One region of the Streptomyces sp. NPDC048338 genome, then DNA from elsewhere that is predicted to be linked to it. Evidence: riboswitches for the same ligand, from Rfam matches in the RefSeq annotation. Region 1 holds a riboswitch; each other region holds the start of a gene.
What was found. A riboswitch is a leader RNA that binds a small molecule or an ion and turns the genes downstream of it on or off. The one in region 1 is predicted to bind cobalamin.

Region 1 (7,453 bases):
CGCGTACGAGCGAGAGGACTTCCAGCTGGTAGCGGATGTCGAGGTGGTTGGTCGGCTCGTCGAGGACCAGCAGGGCGGGGTCCTGGACGAGGGCCCTGGCGACCAGGGCCCGCTGGCGTTCGCCGCCGGAGAGGCCGGGGTACGGGCGCTGCGCGAGGTCCGCGATGCCGACCCGGGCGAGGGCGGCCTCGGCCCGTTCCAGGTCGTCGCCGGTGTCGCCCTCCCAGAAGCGCTTGTGCGGGGAGCGGCCGAGGGCGACGAGTTCACGGACGGTCAGCTCGAACTCGGTCGAGGCGTCCTGCGGGACGGTGGCGATCCGGCGGGCGCGGGCCTTGGGGGTGAGGGCGTGCAGGTCGTCGCCGTCGAGCAGCGCCCGGCCCGAGGTGGGCCGCAGGGTGCCGTAGACGCAGCGCAGGAGGGTGGTCTTGCCGCTGCCGTTGGGGCCGACGAGGCCGACGGTCTCGCCGGGGCGGGCGTGTACGTCGACGGCCCGCAGCCGTGTCCCGTACGACAGTGCCTCGGTGCGCAGTTCGGTCACAGCGGGCTCCCTTCCGGGCGGCGGCGCATCAGCCAGAGGAAGAACGGGCCGCCGGTGAGGGCGGTGAGGACGCCGACGGGGATGTCCTGGGGCGCGGCGACGGTCCGGGCGGCGAGGTCGGCGAGGACCAGGGCGAGCGCGCCGCCGAGCGCGGCAACCGGGAGGAGGCGGCGGTGCGGGGCGCCGACGGCCGTCCGGGCGGCGTGGGGGACCATCAGCCCGACGAAGCCGACGGCTCCGCTGGCCGCGACCATGACGGCGGTGACGAGCGAGGCCAGGACGAAGACGGCGGCGCGGAAGCGGGCCGTGTCCAGGCCGAGGACGGTCGCGTCCTCCTCGCCGACGAGGAGCAGGTCGAGGGGGCGGGCGAGGGTGAGCAGCGCGCCGACGCCGACGGCGAGGGCGGCGGCGGGCAGCAGGAGGGTGTCCCAGCGGGCGCTGCCGAGGCCGCCGAGGGACCAGAACATCGCCTCCTGGAAGTGCTCGGGCCGTCCGGCGAGCACCAGGAGCAGGGTGGTCAGCGCGGACAGGATGTAGGAGACGGCGACGCCGGCGAGGACGAGCCGGGCGCCGGTCATGGTGGAGCCGCGGCGGGCCAGCGCGTAGACGAGGACCAGGGCGAGCAGGGCGCCGGCGAAGGCGCCGGCGGGCAGGGCGAGCGTCGAGGTGATGCCGGCGCCGCTGCCGATGCCGAGGACCAGGACGAGGACGGCGCCGGTGGAGGCCCCGGAGGAGATCCCGAGGAGGAAGGGGTCGGCGAGGCGGTTGCGGACCAGTGCCTGCAGGACGGTGCCGACGACGGCGAGGCCGGCGCCGACGACCGCGCCGAGCAGGACGCGGGGCAGCCGGACGTCGAGGACGATGGTGCGGAACGGGGACGGGTCGGCGTTGCCGGTGAGGATGCGGGTGACCTCGGCGACGGGGATGGTCACGGATCCGAGCGCGACCCCGGCGACGACGGCGCTCGCGAGAGCGGCGAGGAGGCCGGCGACGACGAGGCCGTACGGGACGGGGGCGGCGGCGGGTGGGCGTGCGGCGGCCCGCGCACCGACCCGGACGGGCGGGTGCGCGGGCTGCCGGACGTCCCCCTTCGGGGGCGCGGTCACCGGTCCGGGTGGAGCTGGGCGGCGAGCTTGTCGACGGCGGCGGGGACGCGGACGCCGAGGACCGTGTCCGAGAGCGGCATGACGGCGAAGCGCTGGTTCCTGATCGCGGGGACGTCGCGGAGGGCGGGGTCCTCCAGCAGGCGCTTCTTCTTCTGTTCGACGGTCGTGGAGCCGTAGTCGTAGATGACGATCACGTCGGGCCGGCGGGCGACGACCTGTTCCCAGGTCGCGTCGCCGAAGGGCTTGGCGATGTCGGCGAAGACGTTGCGGCCGCCGGCGCGGGTGATCAGTTCGTTGCCGATGCCGGTGCCGCCGGCGGTGAACGCGGTCTTGTCGCCGCTGTCGTAGACGAAGACGGAGACGGGGGGCACGTCCTTCAGGCGGCGTTCGGTGGCGGCGACGGTCCGGCGGGCCTGGGCGGTCCACTCCCGGCCTCGTTCGGGGACGCCGAAGGTGCGGGCGACCTCGTCGACCTCCCGGTAGAGGTCGGTGAGCGAGGAGGCGCCGGAGGGGCAGTACTCCGTGTTCAGCCGGGTGCCGATGCCCGCGGCCTTGAGGTCGTCGCGGCCGCGGCCGGCCTTGGCGTCGAAGGCGGAGGCGTAGCCGCCGTAGACGAAGTCGGGGTCGGCGGCGAGCAGCGCCTCCTTCGACGGGTACTCCTCGGCGAGCACCGGGACGGTGTCGTACGCCTTCTTGTAGGCGGGCAGCACGCGGTCGTCGAGGTAGGCGGTGCCGACGAGGGACTTCTCCAGGCCGAGGGCCAGCATGACCTCGGTGACGTGCTGGTTCATCGTCACGGCACGTCGCGGCGGGGCCTGGTAGGTGGTCTGCACACCGCAGTTGGCGACGGTGTAGGGGAATCCCGGGGCGGTCTTCGGGTCCGGGGGCTGCGCGGCGGGCGCGGAGCAGGCGGCGAGCAGCGGGAGAAGGGCGAGGGCGGGCAGCGGTGTACGGCGCCGGGTCAACACGGACGTGCCTCCTGACGGGGATTTCCACGTCCCCGGTCGGTGGTGAGAAGGCGGCAGGTCAGTTCCTGGCTTCCGGCTCCCGGGGCGGGAGCCGGTCACAGTGGCGGGACCGTGCCGGATTCGCACCGGCTTCCTGGGTCCTGCCGCCCTGATGTCCCATCAGTCTCTCATCACGTCGTCGGCGTGCGGAGGGCGTGAGGCGCTTCAGGCTCCGGGGGTCTGCGCGTACGCCTCGACGACCTGGACCTCTTCCTCGGTGACGACGCCTTCGACGATGGTGAAGGAGCGGAACTGGAAGGGGCCGGCGTCGTCCGTGTCCGCGGTGGAGACGAGGACGTAGTGGGCGGCGGGCTCGTTCGCGTAGGAGATGTCCGTGCGGGACGGGTAGGCCTCGGTCGCCGTGTGCGAGTGGTAGATGACCACGGGCTCCTCGTCCCGGTCGTCCATCTCGCGGTACAGCTTCAGCAGGTCGGCCGAGTCGAACTCGTAGAACGTGGGCGAGCGCGCGGCGTTCAGCATCGGGATGAAGCGCTCGGGGCGGCCGGTGCCGGCCGGGCCCGCGACCACGCCGCAGGCCTCGTCGGGGTGGTCCGCGCGGGAGTGTTCCACGATCTGGTCGTACAGGGCCCGGGTGATGGTCAGCATGGTCGACAGGATAAGCGGGCGGGCCGCCGCGTACCGAGGAGTGGTACGCGACGGCCCGAATGCCGAGACGGCGGAGATCAGGAGCGCTTGACGAACGCCGCGCCCTGCGGGTTGCGGGCCTTCAGCACGAGGTACGAGACGCCCATGATCAGGGCCCACACCGGCGCGCCGGGCCACAGTGCGACGCGGGAGTCGGGGTCGATTCCCATCATCACGATGACCATGCCGATGAAGGCGAGGGCGAACCAGCTGGTGAACGGGGCACCCGGGGCCTTGAAGCCGGACTCGGGCAGCTCGCCGCGGTTCGCCTTGGCGCGGTAGCGGATCTGGCAGACCAGGATCATGATCCAGGCCCACATGCCGGAGATGGTGGCGAAGGAGACGACGTAGTCGAAGGCCTTGCCCGGCGCCACGTAGTTGATCCACACGCCGACCAGCATCAGCGCGGCGGAGACCGTCGTGCCGAGCAGCGGGACGCCGTTGCCGGTGAGCTTGGTGAGGAACTTCGGCCCCTGGCCGTTCAGCGCGAGGTCGCGCAGCATCCGGCCGGTGGAGTACATGCCCGAGTTGCAGGAGGACAGGGCGGCGGTCAGCACCACGAAGTTGACGATGGCGGCGCCGATGCCGAGGCCCATCTTCTCGAAGGCGGCGACGAACGGGGAGACGCCCGGCTGGAACTCCGACCACGGCACGACCGAGAGGATCATGATGAGGGCGCCGACGTAGAAGACGGCGATGCGCCACGGGACGGTGTTGATCGCCTTGGGCAGGACGGTCTTGGGGTCCTTGGACTCGCCGGCGGTGACGCCGACCAGTTCGACCGCGAGGAAGGCGAACATCACGATCTGCAGGGTCATCAGCGTGCCGCCGAGGCCCTTGGGGAAGAAGCCGCCGTCGTTCCAGAGGTTCGCCACGGAGGCGGTCTCGGCCGCGTCGGAGAAGCCGATGGTGAGGATGCCGGCGCAGATGAGGATCATGCCGACGATCGCGGTGACCTTGACCATCGAGAACCAGAACTCGAGCTCACCGAAGAGCTTCACGGAGATCAGGTTCGCGCCGTAGAGGATGACGGTGAAGATCAGCGCGAAGGCCCACTGCGGGAAACTCCCGTGTGTCCAGAACGCCATGTACTTGGCGGCCGCGGTGACCTCGGTGATGCCGGTGACGACCCAGAAGAGCCAGTACGTCCAGCCGGTCACGTATCCCCAGAAGGGGCCGACGAACTCGCGGGCGTACTCCGAGAAGGAGCCCGACACCGGGCGGTACATGAGCAGTTCGCCCAGGGCCCGCATGATGAAGAAGATGACCAGGCCCGCGATGGCATAGGCCAGGATCAGGCTGGGGCCGGCCTTGGAGATGGCCTTGCCCGCGCCGAGGAAGAGTCCGGTGCCGATGGCACCGCCGATGGCGATCATCTGGATCTGCCGGGCGCCGAGGCCACGCTGGTAGCCCTCGCCGCCGCCCACGGCCCCGTCGGTGCCGTCGTGCTGCTTGTCGACCTGCACTGAGGTCATGGTGGTGCGCCTTTCTCCATGCTGACCCGCGCCGACTGCGTCTGGCTGCGGATCAGGTCCTGATCCCCCCGGATGTGGAATGGAGTGCTACCGGCGGTCAGCCGGCTCGAGCGCCCCCGGGAACAGGGGTGGCGTCCCCGGGCGGTCGTGAAGATCTATCACGCGTGAAACGTCGATCGACGGGCACCACTGTGGCGCACACCACAGGAAGAAGCAGACAAAGAGGACTCAACACGGCAAGCTAGAACACTTTGGTGACGTATTCGTTATCCGGATTTGAGCGTCCGCTGAGCGAACGGAAGAGGTCCGCGCGGGGGGACGGAAGCGTCCCGTCGACCCGGCTTCGGACCGACGGGACGGCTGCGGCGGCCAGGACGGAACACGGGCCGCCGGGGCACCCGGGAGCGCCGCGCCAGGCGGGCTCCCCCAGGGCGCTCCCTACGGCATCATCGTCTCGACGAGCGACTCCTGGAGCGCGCCCAGCCACAGGTACGCCATCACCATCGGCTTGCGCGGGTCGGAGTCCGGGAGCCGGTACAGCCCCTCTCCCCCGTCCTCGTCGGTGACCTCCAGGCGGGTCCCGATGGTCAGCCGCAGGTCGTTGATCGCGCCGAGCCAGGCCCGGGACTCGTCCGCGGTCAGCTTGAGGACGGCCCCGCCCTCGTCGACCGGGGTGAGCGTGTCCAGGCTGCGGACGACCGCGAGGGCGTCCTCGCGCTTGCGGGCCCGCAGGTCCTTCTCGGTGTAGCGGCGGAAGTCGGCCGCCGCCGCCCGCTGCTCCTCGTCCGCGTCGCCGTACGCGTCGGGGAAGAGCCGCTTGAGGGCGGGATCGGCGGGGGGCTCGCTCGGGCCCTCGGCGAAGAGCGCGGCGAGCGGGTCCTCACCCTCGACGGGCTCGTCGCCCGGTCCGATCAGCTCCATGAGCTGGACCGCGAGGGAGCGGAGGATGGAGATCTCGACCTCGTCGAGCGCGACGGCCGCGCCGCCGCCGGGCAGCGTCTCGAACCGGCCGGCCATCAGCCGCGGTCCTGGGTGAGGGTCGCCCACAGTCCGTAGCCGTGCATCGCCTGCACGTCCCGTTCCATCTCCTCGCGGGTGCCGCTGGAGACCACCGCGCGGCCCTTGTGGTGCACGTCGAGCATCAGCTTGTGCGCCTTGTCCTTGGAGTAACCGAAGTACGTCTGGAAGACGTAGGTCACATAGCTCATCAGGTTGACCGGGTCGTTGTGGACGAGGGTGACCCACGGGACGTCCGGCTCGACGACGGCGAAGGTCTCTTCAGCCGATTCCGTCTGTTCGATCTCAATAGGCGCGACGCTCACTCACCCCATGCTGCCACTCTCCGTGGCCTGTCGCACAAACGGGTCACGGGCGCGCCCCTAGAAATCGTCACTCTGACGAGTATTCGGGGTAGCATCGCTGACATGAACGCTGCGGACCTTGGGCTCCCGGTGGACGTGCCGTCGACCGCGCTCTTCACCGACCAGTACGAGCTGACCATGCTCCAGGCGGCCCTCCGGGCCGGCACCGCCGACCGGCGCTCCGTCTTCGAGGTCTTCACCCGGAGGCTGCCCGAGGGGCGGCGCTACGGAGTGGTGGCCGGCACCGGGCGCGTCCTGGACGCCGTCGAGAACTTCCGGTTCGACCCGGCCGTCCTCGGCTTCCTGCGCGAACAGGGCATCGTCGACGAGCCCACCCTCGAGTGGCTCGCGGGCTACCGCTTCTCCGGCGACATCTGGGGCTACCCCGAGGGCGAGGTGTACTTCCCCGGCTCGCCGATCCTGCGGGTCGAGGGCAGCTTCGCCGAGTGCGTGCTGCTGGAGACCGTGATCCTGTCGATCCTCAACCACGACTCGGCGATCGCCGCCGCGGCCTCCCGGATGTCGGCGGCCGCGAGCGGCCGGCGGCTGATCGAGATGGGCGCGCGGCGCACCCACGAGCTGGCCGCCGTCGCCTCCTCCCGGGCCGCCTACGTGGGCGGTTTCGACTCCACCTCCGACCTGGCGGCGGGCTTCCGCTACGGCATTCCGACCGTCGGCACCTCCGCGCACGCCTTCACCCTGCTGCACGACAGCGAGCGGGACGCCTTCCGCGCCCAGGTCGACTCGCTGGGCCGGGGGACGACCCTGCTCGTCGACACCTTCGACGTCGCCGAGGCCGTCCGCACCGCCGTCGAGGTCGCCGGGCCGGAGCTCGGGGCCGTACGGATCGACTCCGGCGACCTGCTCCTCGTGGCGCACCGGGTGCGGGCGCAGCTCGACGAGCTGGGGGCCCGTGACACCAAGATCGTGGTGACCTCCGACCTGGACGAGTACGCCATCGCCTCGCTGGCCGCCGCGCCGGTCGACGCCTACGGTGTCGGCACCCAGCTGGTCACCGGCAGCGGGCACCCGACGTGCTCGATGGTCTACAAGCTGGTCGCCCGTGCCACCTCGGCCGACCCGAAGGCGCCGCTGACGGCCGTGGCGAAGAAGTCCGTGGGCGGCAAGTCGTCCATCGGCGGGCGCAAGTGGGCGGCGCGGCGGACGGACGCGGACGGGATCGCCGAGACCGAGGTCATCGGCACGGGCGCGGTCCCGCCGGAGCTCGCCGACAACCGGCTGCTGGTGGAGCTGGTCAAGGGCGGCGACGTGGTGGCCCGGGAACCGCTGGAGGCGGCCAGGTCGCGGCACATCGCGGCCC
Region 2 (7,453 bases), on a different contig from region 1:
TCGTGCGGGACGCCTGGTGGGCGGCCGCCGTGGAGATCTGGCTCGCGAGAGAGGAGCCGAGGCTGCCCTTGCCGGGATTGGTGAGCACCGTCATCGTCGGCCGGGCGGTCGCGTTCGCCGTGGTGAGCGCGGCGACCGACGCGGTGAAGTCGGCGGGGATGACGAGCGCACCGAAGATCTTCCCGGAGTCGAGCCGGTCCTGCGCCTCGGCGAGGGTGAGGGTCTGCCACTCGGCGGCGACGGTCTTCCGGTCGCCGGTGATCGCCCGGCTGATCTGCGTCCCGATGTTCTGCTGCTGCCCGGGCGGAGGGGCGCCCCGGTCGGCGTTGACGAGGCCGATGGGCAGGTTCCGCAGGTCGCCCTGGGGGTTGACGACGCCGCCCATGTAGAGGAGGGACAGCAGCAGGGCGAGCAGTCCCGTGAGGATCGTGGGCATCACCCACAACCGCGGACGACGCAGCAGGGTGCCGGCCCGGACCAGCGGACCGTCGTCCGGAGGGGTGCTCGGGGAGGTCATACTTCTCCGTCGGCTCTGGAACAGGTCGGCCCATGATGCGCGGCCCTCCGCCGGGAACCGCGCCGCCTCACCGTGGTTCCCCCCGGCCGGGGCAGGACGCTCGCCCGGAGAGGTGAAGCCACCCGGCGGCCCGGAACCGTACGACGTCCGGGAGGGTGCCGTACGACCCTCCGGGACGTCGTACGGCAGCGCCGCGGGGCGTACGGGTCCCGAGCCGGAGGTCTCGTACGAGGACCTCGGGTCCTCCGGCTCGGGACCCGGCGGGCATCCTGGTGTCAGGTGCCCGGCAGCTCCGCACGCAGCTCGCGCGCCGCCGCGACCAGGTTCTCCAGGGACGCGCGGGTCTCCGGCCAGGACCTCGTCTTCAGGCCGCAGTCGGGGTTGACCCAGAGGCGTTCGGCCGGGATCGCCTTCAGCGCTTCGCGCAGCAGCCCGGTCGCCTCCCGCGCTGACGGTACGCGCGGGGAGTGGATGTCCCAGACACCCGGGCCCGCCTCGCGCGGGTACGCGGCGGAGGCGAGCTCACCCGCCACGGCCATGTGGGAGCGGGCGGCCTCCAGGCTGATGACGTCGGCGTCGAGAGCGTCGATCGCCGCCAGGATGTCCCCGAACTCGGCGTAGCACATGTGGGTGTGGACCTGGGTCTCCGGTCGGACGCCGCTCGTGGTGAGGCGGAACGCCTCCGTCGCCCAGTCGAGATAGGCGGCGTGCCGCTCCGCCCGCAGCGGAAGCGTCTCGCGCAGGGCCGGCTCGTCGACCTGGATGACGGCGGTGCCGGCCGCCTCCAGGTCGGCGACCTCGTCGCGCAGCGCCAGGGCGACCTGCCGGGCGGTGTCGGCGAGCGGCAGGTCGTCGCGGACGAAGGACCAGGCCAGCATGGTGACCGGCCCGGTGAGCATCCCCTTGACCGGGCGCCGCGTCAGGGACTGCGCGTACGCGGTCCAGCGCACCGTCATCGGGTCCTGGCGCGAGATGTCCCCGGCCAGGATCGGCGGCCGCACGTACCGGGTGCCGTACGACTGGACCCAGCCGTGCCGGGTGGCGAGGTACCCGGTCAGCTGCTCCGCGAAGTACTGCACCATGTCGTTGCGTTCGGGTTCGCCGTGGACGAGCACGTCCAGGCCCGTCCGCTCCTGGAAGGCGACGACCTCGCGGATCTCGGCCTCGATCCGCGCCTCGTATCCGGCCGCGTCGAGCCGGCCCGCCCGCAGATCGGCGCGGGCCGCGCGCAGTTCGGAGGTCTGTGGGAAGGAGCCGATCGAGGTCGTGGGCAGCGGCGGCAGACCGAGCCCGGTCCGCTGGGCGGCCGCGCGCAGCGAGTACGGCTGGGGGCGCCTGAGGTCGGCTTCCCCGACGGCCGCCGCCCTGGCCCGGACCGCCGGATCGCGGGTCAGCGCGGACGTCGAACGGGAGGCGAGGGCGGCGCGGTTGGCGGCGAGTTCCGCCGCGATCGCCCCGGTGCCCCGGGACAGACCGCGGGCGAGGGTGAAGATCTCGCCGGTCTTCTGGCGGGCGAACGCGAGCCAGCGTGCCACCTGGGGGTCGATGCCCCGCTCGGCCGTGGCGTCGAGCGGCACGTGGAGCAGCGAGCAGGACGCGGCGACGTCGACCCGCCCGGCGAGCCCCAGCAGGGTGCCGAGGAGGGCGAGGGACTTCTCGTAGTCGTTGATCCAGATGTTGCGCCCGTCGACGACCCCGGCGACCAGGCGCCTGCCGGGCAGCCCGCCGACCGCGGCGAGGTCGTCGAGGTTGGCGGCGGCGGGGCCGGTGAAGTCCAGGGCCAGGCCGTCGACGGGGGCCTTCGCCAGGACGGGAAGCGCGGCGCCGAGCCGGTCGAAGTAGGAGGCGACGAGCAGCCGGGGCCGGTCGGTGAGCCCGCCGAGCTCGCGGTAGGCGTGGGCGGCCGCGTTCAGTTCGGCCGGGGTGCGGTCCTGGACGAGGGCGGGCTCGTCGAGCTGCACCCACTCGGCGCCCGAAGCCCGCAGGTCGGCCATGACCTGCGCGTACACCGGCAACAGCCGGTCGAGCAGGGTGAGCGGCCGGAAGTCGCCGGGGACGCCGGGAGCCGGCTTGGCCAGCAGGAGGTAGGTGACAGGGCCGAGCAGGACGGGCCGGGCGGTGAGGCCGAGCGCCCGCGCCTCGCGCAGCTCCGCGACCTGCCGTGCGGAGTCGGCGGTGAAGACGGTGTCGGGCCCGAGTTCGGGGACCAGATAGTGGTAGTTGGTGTCGAACCACTTCGTCATCTCCAGCGGCGCCACCTCCTGCGTGCCACGCGCCATCGCGAAGTAGCCGCCGAGCGGGTCGGCCGCGACGGCGGCCCGGTGGCGCTCGGGCACGGCGCCGACCATGACGCTGGTGTCGAGCACGTGGTCGTAGTACGAGAAGTCGCCGGTCGGCACCTCGGTGATGCCGGTGTCGGCGAGCTGCATCCAGGTGGCGCGCCGCAGGTCCCGGCCGGTCCTGTGAAGGGACTCGGCGTCGACCCGGCCCTGCCAGTAGCCCTCGACGGCCCTCTTCAGTTCCCGGTCCCGGCCGTGGCGGGGGTACCCGTACAGGGTGGCCGTCGCCGCGGCCCTTCGTGTCGCCCTTGTCGTCACGGAACTCTCCTTCGCGAGCGTGTCTCCATGCGTCCCGGCGACGGGACGAGGGCGCGAAGGGGTGCGTGGACGAACGGACCGTGGCCGCCAGCCGTGTCATGCCGGACGCATGCACATCGGTTCGGGGCGGCTCGCCCGCTCTGTACGCCGACCCGCCCTCGAGGTCACCGGGATGTCCGCGCGCGAACGGTCGCGCGCGGGCAACGGGCAGGTCTTCGGACTCGCGGGCACGCCCGCCTCTCTCCGAGGCGGACACCTAGTGGCCGTCGCTTCCCGGACCCGTACAGGTCCAGTGCGTATGACGGCGGTCGTTCCCACTCACCGCTGCGGGGCAGTCCCGGATTCCCACCGGGTTCCCTCTTGCGACGCGTCCCGTCTGGCGGACGGGCGCGAACCAGTTGCGCCCGCCACCCTAGTCGGCCCGCGAGCGGGTCCGCCGCCACGGAGGCGAGTTGGCCGGGAATCGCGGTCGGGCCGCCGGCGTTCGGGCTCCTTACCCGCGGTGCGGTGTCACGCCGGTCAGCCGCTCCGGGCTGAGCAGTTCGGCGATGCGTTCGGCGGGCAGCAGCCCCTTCTCCAGCGTGAGTTCGGCGACTCCCCGCCCGGTCCGCAGCGCCTCCTGGGCGATGGCGGTGGCCGCGGTGTAGCCGATGTGCGGGTTGAGGGCGGTGGCCAGGCCGATGGAGTTCCGCACGGTCGCCTGCAGCTGTTCGGTGTTGGCGGTGATGCCCGAGACACAGCGCTCCGCCAGGGTGAGGCAGGCGGCGCGCAGCGAGGTGATGCTCTTCGACAGGGCGTGCTGGATGACCGGTTCGAAGGCGTTCAGCTGGAGCTGGCCGCCTTCCGCGGCCATGGTGATCGTGATGTCGTTGCCGATCACCTCGAAGGCGACCTGGTTGACGACCTCGGGGATCACCGGGTTGACCTTGCCCGGCATGATGCTCGAACCGGCCTGCACGGCGGGCAGGTTGATCTCGTTCAGGCCGGCACGCGGTCCGGAGGAGAGCAGCCGCAGGTCGTTGCAGGTCTTGGAGAGCTTCACCGCCAGGCGCTTGAGGACACCGGAGAGCTGGACGAACGCCCCGCAGTCCTGGGTGGCCTCGATCAGGTTGGGCGAGGTCACCAGCGGCAGGCCGGTGATCTCGGACAGGTGCCGCCGGGCCGTCTCGGCGTAGCCGGCCGGGGCGTTGAGGCCCGTCCCGATGGCAGTGGCGCCGAGGTTGATCTCGTGGATCAGCTCGACGGCCTCGGCCAGCCGGTTGCGGTCCTCGTCCAGCATCACGGCGTACGTGGAGAACTCCTGGCCCAGCGTCATGGGCACGGCGTCCTGGAGCTGGGTGCGCCCCATCTTCAGGACGTCGCGGAACTCGAACGCCTTGGCCGCGAACGCGTCCTGGAGCACCGCCGTGGCCTGGAGGAGCCCGTGCACCGACGTGATCGCCGCGATCCGGACGGCGGTCGGGTACACGTCGTTGGTGGACTGGCTGAGGTTGACGTCCTCGTTGGGGTGCAGGTGCTGGTACTCGCCCTTGGCGTGGCCGAGGAGTTCGAGCGCGCGGTTGGCGACGACCTCGTTGGCGTTCATGTTCGTGGATGTGCCGGCGCCGCCCTGGACGACGTCCACCACGAACTGCTCGTGGAGCCGCCCGGCGCGGATCTCCCGGCAGGCGGCGACGATGGCGCGGGCCTTCTCCGGGGGCAGCAGCCCCAGTTCCTCGTTGGCGAGGGCCGCGGCCTCCTTGACCGCGGCGAGCGCCTCGACGAGTCGCGGGTACACCGAGATGGGCAGGCCCGTGACGGTGAAGTTCTCCTGGGCGCGCAGCGAGTGGATGCCCCAGTAGACCTCGGTGGGCACCGCACGTTCGCCGAGGAGGTCGTGCTCGCGGCGGGTGGGGTTCTGCATGGTGTGTCCGACCTTCGGTTCTTCGGCGTCAGCGGAGCGCGGCGTGCTGCCGGGCGGCGGGGGAGGCGTGGGCGCCGGAGAAACGAGAGCCCGACCCGCCGGCAGCCAGGGCAGGTTCCGCGCGGGTCGGGCCGTTCAGGAGGTCGCGCAGCAGGGCGTCACGCCGGCCCGGGGCGACGTCGGAGAGCAGGGTCGCGACGAGGGCCATCCGGGCCTGACCGGCCCGCAGCGTGCCCGTGAGCACCGCGCCCGCCGCGACCAGGTCCACGGCGCCGCCGCCGGTGTACATCTCGGCGACCGGGCCGGAGTGCACCCGGGTGGTCAGGGCCACCAGGACCCCCTGGGAGACGGCCTCGGCGACCGCCTCGGCTATCTCGGGAGTGGCGTTGCCCGCACCCGTGCCGACCAGCACGATGCCCTGCGCGCCCGCGGCGACCGCCGCGTTCAGGAGCAGCGGGTCGCCGTCGCTGTGGTGGGTGACGATGTCGACCCGCGGGAGGGTGCCGGGCCCCTCGGCCGTGGCGGCCCGCGGAAGCGCGAGCGGAGCCGGGCGGTCCGGCCGGCGGCGGACGTCCACCCGGGCGAAGCCGACCTTGCCGAGGCTCTGCTCGGAGGGATCGGCGAACGCGGCGGCGGCCAGGGTCTGCGCCTTCACCGTGCCGCGCGCGGCGTGGACCACGCCGTCGAAGACCACCAGCACCCCGAGTCCGCGCACGGACGCAGCGACCTGGAGCGCGTCGTACATGTTGCCGGGACCGTCGCCGTCGCCCGTGCCGAGGGGGCGCTGGGCGCCGGTGAGGACGACCGGCCGCGGGTCCGTGTGGTGCAGGTCGAGGAAGAAGGCCGACTCCTCCAGGGTGTCCGTGCCGTGGGTGATGACGACTCCGGCCACGTCGGGGTCGGCGAGGGCCTCGTGCACCGCACTCAGCAGCGCGAGCTGGCGGGCGGTGGTCATGCGGGAGCTGTTGACGTTGAACAGGTCGACGACCTCGACCTCGATGTCGTCGGGGAGGGCGGCCGTCGCCAGGACGTCGTCACCCGAGGCGTCGGCGGCGTATCCGGTGCCCTGCCAGCGGCTGGCGATCGTTCCGCCGGTGCTGATCAGCTTGATCCGGCGGGGCCTGTCGTCGCGGATCCATTCCATGTCGTCTGCTCCCGGGGTGGGGGGTCGTCTCGAGCGCGAACTCGGACGCGGGGATGCGGGCGCGGGCTCGAACGGGCGCACGGATGTACGAGGGGACCGGCGCCGCCGCAACGATAGAGCAGGAGGTCCGCAATGCGATTGCGAAATCCGCCCCTCCTGGGACTCATGTCGCGTGCATAATTGCGCCATGGACCGGATCGACGCTCATATCTTGCGTGAGCTCCAGGACGACGGTCGGCTGACCAACCTGGAGCTCGCCCAGCGGGTGGGACTCAGCGCCTCCGCCTGCATGCGCCGGGTGCGCCAGCTGGAGCAGGACGGGGTCATCCAGGGATACCGGGCGGTGATCGACCCGGACGCCGTCGGCCGCGGCTTCGAGGTGCTGGTCTCCATCGAGGTCCGACGGGACCGGGAGACGGTCGAGGCGTTCGAGGCGGCGCTCCAGGACATCCCGGACGTCATCGAGGCGTACCGGCTCTTCGGCAGTCCCGGCTGCCTCCTGCGCATCGCGGTCGCCGACCTCGCCGCGTACGAACGCCTGTGGATCGAGCGGCTGACGTCGCTGACCGGCGTCACGGAGGTCAACTCGCAGATCATCATGAAGCGGGTCAAGGAACCGCGCGGACTGCCCGTCCCGCGATGAGGCGAGAGCCGCGACCCGTCCGTACGGGCGGTGACCGGTCGCGAGGCCGCGCGAGCCGGTGACCTGCGACGGACCCGTGCGGGACGGTGGCCGAGTTGGGACGTGTCGCTGTTGGGCCGAACGGGTGAGGGACGGGAGGATGGGGACATGAGTAGGTACGAGAGGTACGACGTCACCGACGAGCAGTGGGAGGGCCTCGCCCAGGTCGTCCCCCTGCGCGGCCGTGACGAATGGCCGTCCAGGATCGACCACCGCACGATCCCCGATCAGTACGCGTACGCGGAGCAGCGCCGCATGGTCGTCCTGCGGGTGCAGGTCTTCGCCGACGCCCGCGAGGTCGCCGAGTACCTCGTCGCACAGATCCCCGTCCTGCTGGACCTGACCAGCGCCGACACCGAAGTCGCCAAGCGCATCCTGGACTTCAGCAGCGGCGTCGTGTTCGGCCTGGGCAGCGGCATGCACCGCGTCGACCGCAACGTCTTCCTGCTGGCCCCCGCCGGCACCGAGGTCGAGGGCGCGCCGGACGCCGACGACGACGCGGAGACCGCCGTCCCCCGATCGTAGGAAGGTCGACTCGCCGGAACGGTTCGTCGGGCGAAGGGCTGCGTACGGTCCGACCATGCACTCCATCGGTGGTCTCACGCCCGAC
Region 3 (7,453 bases), on a different contig from region 1:
CTGGGTGGCCGCCATCGCCTCCACACACGTCCGCGTGACGTTGTTGAAGACGTCCTGCGCGGTCAGCGACCAGCCCGAGGTCTGCGAATGGGTGCGCAGCGACAGCGACTTGGAGTTCTTCGGGTCGAACTCCCGGACCAGCTTGGCCCACAGCAGGCGGGCCGCACGCAGCTTGGCGACCTCCATGAAGAAGTTCATGCCGATCGCCCAGAAGAACGACAGGCGCGGCGCGAACGCGTCCACGTCCAGGCCCGCTTCGCGTCCGGCCCGGATGTACTCGACCCCGTCCGCGAGCGTGTACGCCAGCTCCAGGTCGGCCGTCGCGCCCGCCTCCTGGATGTGGTAGCCCGAGATGGAGATGGAGTTGTAGCGCGGCATGTGCTGCGAGGTGAAGGCGAAGATGTCGGAGATGATCCGCATCGACGGCTTCGGCGGGTAGATGTAGGTGTTGCGGACCATGAACTCCTTGAGGATGTCGTTCTGGATGGTCCCGGCGAGCTTGTCGGGGGAGACGCCCTGCTCCTCCGCCGCCACGATGTAGAGGGCGAGGACGGGCAGCACGGCGCCGTTCATCGTCATCGACACCGACATCTTGTCCAGCGGGATGCCGTCGAAGAGCTGGCGCATGTCGTAGATCGAGTCGATCGCCACGCCGGCCATGCCGACGTCGCCGGTCACGCGCGGGTGGTCGCTGTCGTAGCCGCGGTGCGTCGGCAGGTCGAAGGCGACCGACAGGCCCTTCTGGCCGGCGGCCAGATTACGCCGGTAGAAGGCGTTGGACTCCTCGGCGGTCGAGAAGCCGGCGTACTGGCGGATGGTCCACGGCTGGTTGACGTACATCGTCGGGTACGGGCCGCGCAGGTACGGCGCCACGCCCGGGTACGTACCGAGGAAGTCGACGTCCTCCAGGTCACGGCCGGTGTACAGCGGCTTGACCGCGATGCCCTCGGGCGTCTCCCAGAGCAGGTCGTCCCCGCCGGACGCCCGCTTGACGGCGGCGCGCCACTCCTCGGCACTGCCGGCCGGAGAGGGGGATCCGAGGTCGATCCCGGTGAAGTCGGGGATTCCCATCAGGACACTCCCATGCGGTCGAGGGTGGCGGAGAGGACGGCGATCGCGTCGCATCCCGCGAAGACATAGCTGTCGACGCCGGCGTACGAGCCGGGCCGGCCGGCGAGGGTCACGTGCCGGGCGCCGGCGGCGAGCAGGGCCGCCGCCTCGGTCTCGGCCCGCTCCTCGTACAGGGCGTCGCTGGAGCAGAGGCAGACCTCCGTGGCGCCGCTCTCCTCGAAGGACCCGTCGGTGACGGGCTCGATGCCACCCGCCTGGTAGAGGTTGGCGGCGAACGTCAGCCGGGCCGTGTGCGCGGCGGCCGGGCCGAGGGCCACCAGGTGGACGCGCGGCCGCGAGCCAGTCGCCGCCAGGTGGGCGTCGGAGCGGGCGCGCAGCGCCTCGTAGGCCTCGTCGCGCCGGACGCGGGGCAGGCCCCCGTCCGGCTCGGCGGGCGCCGGCTCGCGCACCACCGGCTTCTCCGCCAGGTGCGGGAACTCGCTGACGCCGGTGACCGGTTCGCGGCGCTTGGCCAGCGCCCTGGAACGCTCGGCCCAGTTCGCGGCGAGCCGCTCCTTCAGCGTGCCCGAGCGCAGGGCAGCCGCCTGGCCGCCCGTCCGCTCGATCTCCTGGAAGAAGTCCCAGGCGGCCTCGGCGAGTTCGTCGGTCAGGGCTTCCACGTACCAGGAGCCGCCGGCCGGGTCGATCACCCGCGCCAGGTGGGACTCATCGATGAGGATGCTCGAGGTGTTGCGGGCGACGCGGCGCGCGAAGGCGTCCGGCAGGCCCAGCGCGTGGTCGAAGGGGAGGACGGTCACCGACTCGGCGCCGCCGACTCCGGCCGCGAGGGTCGCGACCGTCGTCCGCAGCATGTTCACCCACGGGTCGCGCGCGGACATCATGACCGGCGAGGTCACCGCGTGCTGGAGCTGGGCGCCCGCCGCGGGCGATCCGCACGCCTCCGCGACACGGGCCCACAGCCGGCGCGCGGCCCGCAGCTTGGCGATGGTGAGGAACTGGTCGCCGGTGGCCGCGTAGCGGAACTCCAGCTGCCCCAGCGCCTGCTCGATCGTGAGGCCGCCGTTGGTGAGGGCCCGCAGGTAGGCGACGCCGGTGGCGAGCGAGCTGCCCAGCTCCTGCGCCGCCGAACCGCCGGCCTCGTGGTACGGCAGGGCGTCGACGGTCAGGGCGCGCAGCCCCGGGTACGACTCGGCGCTCAGCCGCGCGAGCGCGACCGTGGCGGCGAACCCGTCACCGTCGTAGGCGGAGCCGGTGCGGGCTTCCGTGCCGAGCGGGTCGGCGCCCAGGTTGCCGCGCGCCGCCTCGGGGGCGACACCGCGGCTCGTGTAGAGCCCGAGCAGTTCCTGCGCCGCGGCCGCCGTCTCGGCACCGGCGTCCAGGACCATAGGGGCCAGGTCGAGGTAGACGCCCCGGAGAGCCCGGTCCAGCTCCGTCACCGGAATGCCGGCCGGACCCACGGACAGCCACAGCGACGTGACGCCGTTCTCCAGGTCCGTGAGGACGGCATCGGGATCGGCGGTCCGGTGGCGCTGGCGCACGTCCCAGCCGCCGGCGGTGTTGCCCTCGGCCCGCCCGCCTCGGACGAACGGGGCGAAACCGGGCAGGCCGGCGTCGGCGGCGGGGCTGTCCGCGGTGTAGAGCGGACGGGCCCGCAGGCCGTCCTCCAGCGCCGTGGACAGCGCCTCCTCGGCTTCGGTATCGGGGACGTCCTTGCCCGACCTGCTCAGTACGCCCGCCACGAGGCGCTGCCACTGCGCATGGGTCGCTGCGGGGAAGTCGGCGGCCAGCACGAGGCCGTCCTCAGGCAGCACAGTCATGTCCGGATGCTAGGCCAGGTGCACAAAGGAGCAGCAGGGTGATCAGCTGTGACCTTGACCTCTCCGGGACGCTCTTGATCGCGAACCGCCTCCCGTGCTGGTCGCCCGATCCGCCGCGCGGAGACGGCGCGGCGGCGCACCTCAGCAGCCCATCACGGGCTTCCCGGCGAGCGAAGGGTGACGCGGCCCGAGGAACAGCGCGCGCGACGGGCCCGCGCCCGGACCGGGGAACACGGTCTGGCGCCAGCCCCGGTGACGGAAGAAGGCCAGCGCCGCGCCGTCCCGGTGGTCGGGCGCCACCCAGACCCGGTCGTCGAGCGCCGGCACCGTCAGCGTGTCCAGGATCCGCGTGGCGACGCCGCGGCCCCGGGCCGCCGGGGCGACCACCAGGTCGGACACCTGCACGGCTCCGGCGAGCCACTCCTGCGCGCGGTGGTCCCCCGGCAACAGGTCGCCGGCATACGGCACCGGGGTGCGGGTGGCCGTGCCGAACCCGCACAGCAGGCTGTCCGCCCGCGCCGTCACCGCCAGGAAGCCGGGCGTCCGCGCCTGCTCGGCGATCCGGGCCCGCAACTCCCTGGCGTGCCGGTCGTCCTGCTCGGGCACCCGTCCGCGCGCGGCGAGCCGGCGCAGATGGTCGAACTCGTCCACGAGACGGAGCGCCGCCTCGCCGGGGTAGACCTCTGTGGTGATGTCCATGAACCGCGTCCTTCTGTCGTGGGGGTCGGTCGACGTCGCGCACCGGGCGGGGGCCGCCCTCGTGCCTCGGGAGGCGCGCCGGGCCGCCCGGAAGCAAGGGCGCCGGGGGCCGGGTCATCCGCGCCCGGGCCCGCGCCGCGGGGCGGCCGGGCGCTCAGGCGCGGCAGGCGCGGCAGTCGAGGAAGCCGGTGACGACGGCGGTCCGCCGGCCGGGCCGGGAGATTCCCGCGAGGATGCCGCCGCGCGTCACGGCGTCGGGCCGGGTCCCGTGCGGCGCCCGGTCGACGCCGACCCGCCCGGCCTCCCGGGTCGCCCCGGTCCGCGGCGCGCCGCCCGCGCCCACGGCGCCGCGGGCGGGGAGACAGGCGGGCGAAGCCCCGGCCGAGGGCGCGGCCGTGAGGCCGGCGGGGGCAGGGGCACGACTCGTGTCGAGGGTCGCGGGCATGGCGAAGTCACCACTCTCCTCCGGGGAGATCCGCCCCGGTGTCGGCGAGATCGCGACGACGTGAGTCTCCTGGCTCCCGGATCGACACTCCTCCCGGCCTTCCCGCCCGCGGACGGTGACCACGCATGGAAGTCGCTCCCCGGTCACAGTGGCGGGACCGCACCGGATTCACACCGGATTCCTCGGTCGCCATCGCTCGGGCGGCGTCATTCTGTCAGGACGCGAACACCCCGGACAGGCGGAGGCGGTGTGACGGCGGTCTCCGCGGAGAGGCCGATCGCGCCCCCGGGCGGGATGCCCCTCCCTGAACCGCAGCGGGAGGGCGCGCTGCCCCGCCGGTCGCGGTGCCGTCGTGAGCGGCTGCCGGTCCGCCCCCGCGTCACGGCGCGATCAGCCCGCCTCCAGCGCCTCGCCCGCCCCGCGGCCGCCTCCGTACACTGGCCCGCATGGCATGCCGAATCAGCGAGTTGGTCATCGATGCCGCCGATCCCGAGCGGCTCGCCGTGTTCTGGAGCGAGGTCCTCGGCTACGTCGAACTGGACAGAGAGGACGACGGGAGCATCGAGATCGGGCCGCCCGGCGACGGTACCGGCCTGCCCACCCTCGTCCTGAGCCCCAGCAGCGCCCCACGGGTCGGGAAGCTTCCCCTCCACATCGACGTCAACGCCACCGATCGGGACCAGGACGCCGAGCTGGAGCGGCTGCTCGCACTCGGCGCCGAACCGGCCGACGTGGGCCAGACCGGTGACGAGAGCTGGTACGTCCTGGCCGACCCGGAAGGCAACGAGTTCTGCCTCCTGCGTTCCCGGCTGCGGCCCCTGTAGGCACGAGCCGCCGCGAGCGGAGCGCACGGCCCGGGGGACGAGCCGGGTCGGGGCGGGGACCCGCGGCACCGGCCTCTCCGGTCGCGAGGCCGGGCCGCGTCGGACGCCGGAGAACGGTCGCCGGTCAAAGGACCTGTGCGGTACGGCAGTTCGGCGGACGAGTAAAGGGGTTGCCGAGACGCGAGGACGGTGGATGCAATGTCCGCCGTGATCGTCCAGCTGCGCGCCCGCCACGGTCGGCCGGAACGAGCGCGGACGACCAGGCCCTGCCACCACGCCATCCGGGCACGACCGCATCGCCACAGGGAGACGCCGACGCATGAACACGCCACCATCGACGCCCGGCCGGGAGCACGCGGACGGGCCCTCCGTCCTGATCGGCGTTCTCGTCCCGCTGTCCCGGCCCGGCTGGGCCGAGGCGGGCAGGCACGTGCTCGCCGGACTCCGACTGGCCGTTCGCGACGCCAACGACGCCGGCGGGATCGGCGGAAGGCCCTTGGAGCTGCTGGTCCGGGACACCGCGGCCGACCCGGAGAAGGCAGCGGCGGCCGTGGAGGAGTTGGCGGACCTCGGCGTGGTCGCCCTGGCGGGGGAGTACCACAGCGTCGTGGCTCGCGCCGCTGCCGCCCGGGCCGACGCCCTCGGCCTGCCGTTTCTCTGCTCGTCGGCGGTGCTCGACGCGCTCACCGACCGGCCGACGGAACGGGTGGCGCGCCTCGCCCCGGCGCAGTCCCACGGCTGGCGGATCTACGCGGACTTCCTCCTCGGGGCGGGCCACACGCGCGTCGCCGTAGCAACCCAGCCGAGTGTCTACTGGGCCTCCGGCACCCGCGTTCTGCGTGACCACCTCGCTCCGCACGGCGGCGCCGTCGTCGAACTGGACATGGGCTCGCTCGCCGCCGCCGACGTCTGCGACGCCCTCGTCGACGCGCGTGCGACGGCCCTCCTCCTCCTGGTCGGCCACCCGGACCCGGCCGTGCCGATCGTCCGGGCCGTCCGCGGCGACCGACGCCTCACCGACCTCCTGATCGGCGCTCCGGCCGGGCAGCCGGAGTTCACCGAATGGGCGGACCTGCTCGGCGACGACGGCACCGCGATCCCCTTCCTGCGCTACCTGCCCGAGCGCCTCGGCCCACTCGGCGCACGCGTCGAGAAGGCCCTGAGCGAGCAGCTGCCCGAAGCGCCCTCCTTCGTCGCCTTCGAGGGCTACGACACGGTGACCGTCCTCGCCGCCGCGCTGCGCTCGCACGGCACGGACCGGTCCGGCCTCGCCGGCTCCTGGCCCCACCTCGCCGTCGAAGGCACCCGCGGGCCGATCCGGTTCTCCCGCCCGCCGGGCGTCGACGTCTGGCAGTGGGCCTGGCCACCCGTCCAGGTCGTCGACCGCGACCCCCGGCGACCCGATCGCTTCCGGATCCTCCACACCGGCTGAGCGAGCACGGAGGACCGGACTGCCGAGGTCCGCGGAACTCGGCAGCCCGGGACCTCTCGTCCACCCTCGCTCCACGGTGCCGCCGGGTTCAGCGCCTCCGGTTCCGGCAGGTCCCGGCCCTGAGAGCAGGCGCCGGGCAGCGCCGGGCTGGAACGGTTCTCCGGTGAACGCGCTCCTCCGGATGGCCGACCGGCCGCCCGGGCGCTCCACGACGTGGAGCAGGGCGCGATATGCCTGAGGCCATGATCAAGAACATGGCTCACGGCTTCGTCGCACTCGCTCTCGCCCTGCCCCCGCTCGCCGCGCCTTCCCCCGCCTTCGGGGCCCCGGCCCCCGAGCCCGCGGCGGAGGTGATGAAACTGTCCCTCGCGCTGGACCGGCTCACGATCGCGGAGGAGTCCCGCGCGGGATACACCCGCGACGCCTTCACCTACTGGAACACCGGCCTGGACCCTGCCGACGGCTGCGACACCCGGGCGGAGGTCCTGCTGGCCGAGGCGACCGAGGCGCCGCCCGTGGCCGCGGGGTGCAAGCTCGGGGAGGGGGAATGGCTGTCCTACTACGACGGCCAGGAGGTGACCGACCCCCAGTCCCTCACCGTCGACCACCTGGTTCCCCCGGCCGAGGCATGGGATTCCGGCGCGTACGCCTGGACCGCGTCACGCAGGGACGCGTACGCGAACGACCAGGGCGCGGCCGCGAGCCTGGTCGCCGTCACGGCGCGCGTGCAGCGGTCGAGGTCGGACCGCGACCCACGTGCCTGGATGCCGCCGTCGCCGGACGCGACGTGCCGCTACGTCGCCGAGTGGACCGGTACGAAGCTCCGCTGGGGCCTGAGCGCGGACCAGGCCGAGGCCGACGCGCTGAACGTGTACGCCCAGGGCCCGTGCCAGAACGCCGTCGTCCACTACACCCCGGTCCGTAGCGGCTCGGCGTGATCCGTCCTGCGACGAGGGCGGTGATCCCTGTCAGGAGGCGAGATGCCGCGAGATGTCCGAACCGTGACCCGGCCGCACGCGATCTTCCAGCGTCGAACAGAAGAAGCAGTCGAACAGAGAGAAGCAGTCCGTCGTCGCCCCTGCGCCCGGGCGCGCTACTCCCGCAGTTGGCTCCGTCGGTGCGACAGCGCCCGGTGGTAGCCGGCAACACGGTCTCGCTCCATCGA

Region 2: another riboswitch for cobalamin. It lies ahead of metE (5-methyltetrahydropteroyltriglutamate--homocysteine S-methyltransferase); the one in region 1 lies ahead of ACGFZF_RS29900 (ABC transporter substrate-binding protein).
Region 3: another riboswitch for cobalamin. It lies ahead of ACGFZF_RS18480 (hypothetical protein); the one in region 1 lies ahead of ACGFZF_RS29900 (ABC transporter substrate-binding protein).

Annotation. Positions count from the first base shown of each region.
Region 1 covers NZ_JBICYQ010000014.1:191,421-198,873, forward strand. Annotated here, with positions in the region: gene ACGFZF_RS29890 (ABC transporter ATP-binding protein) at 1-538, opposite strand, end outside; gene ACGFZF_RS29895 (FecCD family ABC transporter permease) at 535-1,644, opposite strand; gene ACGFZF_RS29900 (ABC transporter substrate-binding protein) at 1,641-2,609, opposite strand; cobalamin riboswitch at 2,651-2,788, opposite strand; gene ACGFZF_RS29905 (Mov34/MPN/PAD-1 family protein) at 2,817-3,257, opposite strand; gene ACGFZF_RS29910 (amino acid permease) at 3,335-4,771, opposite strand; gene ACGFZF_RS29915 (DUF2017 domain-containing protein) at 5,210-5,788, opposite strand; gene clpS (ATP-dependent Clp protease adapter ClpS) at 5,788-6,093, opposite strand; gene ACGFZF_RS29925 (nicotinate phosphoribosyltransferase) at 6,196-7,453, shown strand, end outside.
Region 2 covers NZ_JBICYQ010000005.1:390,842-398,294, forward strand. Annotated here, with positions in the region: gene ACGFZF_RS15125 (YhgE/Pip domain-containing protein) at 1-517, opposite strand, end outside; gene metE (5-methyltetrahydropteroyltriglutamate--homocysteine S-methyltransferase) at 793-3,114, opposite strand; cobalamin riboswitch at 3,324-3,476, opposite strand; gene aspA (aspartate ammonia-lyase) at 3,608-5,017, opposite strand; gene ACGFZF_RS15140 (asparaginase) at 5,046-6,161, opposite strand; gene ACGFZF_RS15145 (Lrp/AsnC family transcriptional regulator) at 6,349-6,804, shown strand; gene ACGFZF_RS15150 (cell division protein SepF) at 6,952-7,368, shown strand; gene ACGFZF_RS15155 (AAA family ATPase) at 7,424-7,453, shown strand, end outside.
Region 3 covers NZ_JBICYQ010000007.1:236,466-243,918, reverse strand. Annotated here, with positions in the region: gene scpA (methylmalonyl-CoA mutase) at 1-1,071, opposite strand, end outside; gene ACGFZF_RS18490 (methylmalonyl-CoA mutase family protein) at 1,071-2,888, opposite strand; gene ACGFZF_RS18485 (GNAT family N-acetyltransferase) at 3,030-3,587, opposite strand; gene ACGFZF_RS18480 (hypothetical protein) at 3,742-4,032, opposite strand; cobalamin riboswitch at 4,074-4,256, opposite strand; gene ACGFZF_RS18475 (VOC family protein) at 4,479-4,856, shown strand; gene ACGFZF_RS18470 (ABC transporter substrate-binding protein) at 5,176-6,288, shown strand; gene ACGFZF_RS18465 (HNH endonuclease) at 6,531-7,226, shown strand; gene ACGFZF_RS18460 (tetratricopeptide repeat protein) at 7,382-7,453, opposite strand, start outside.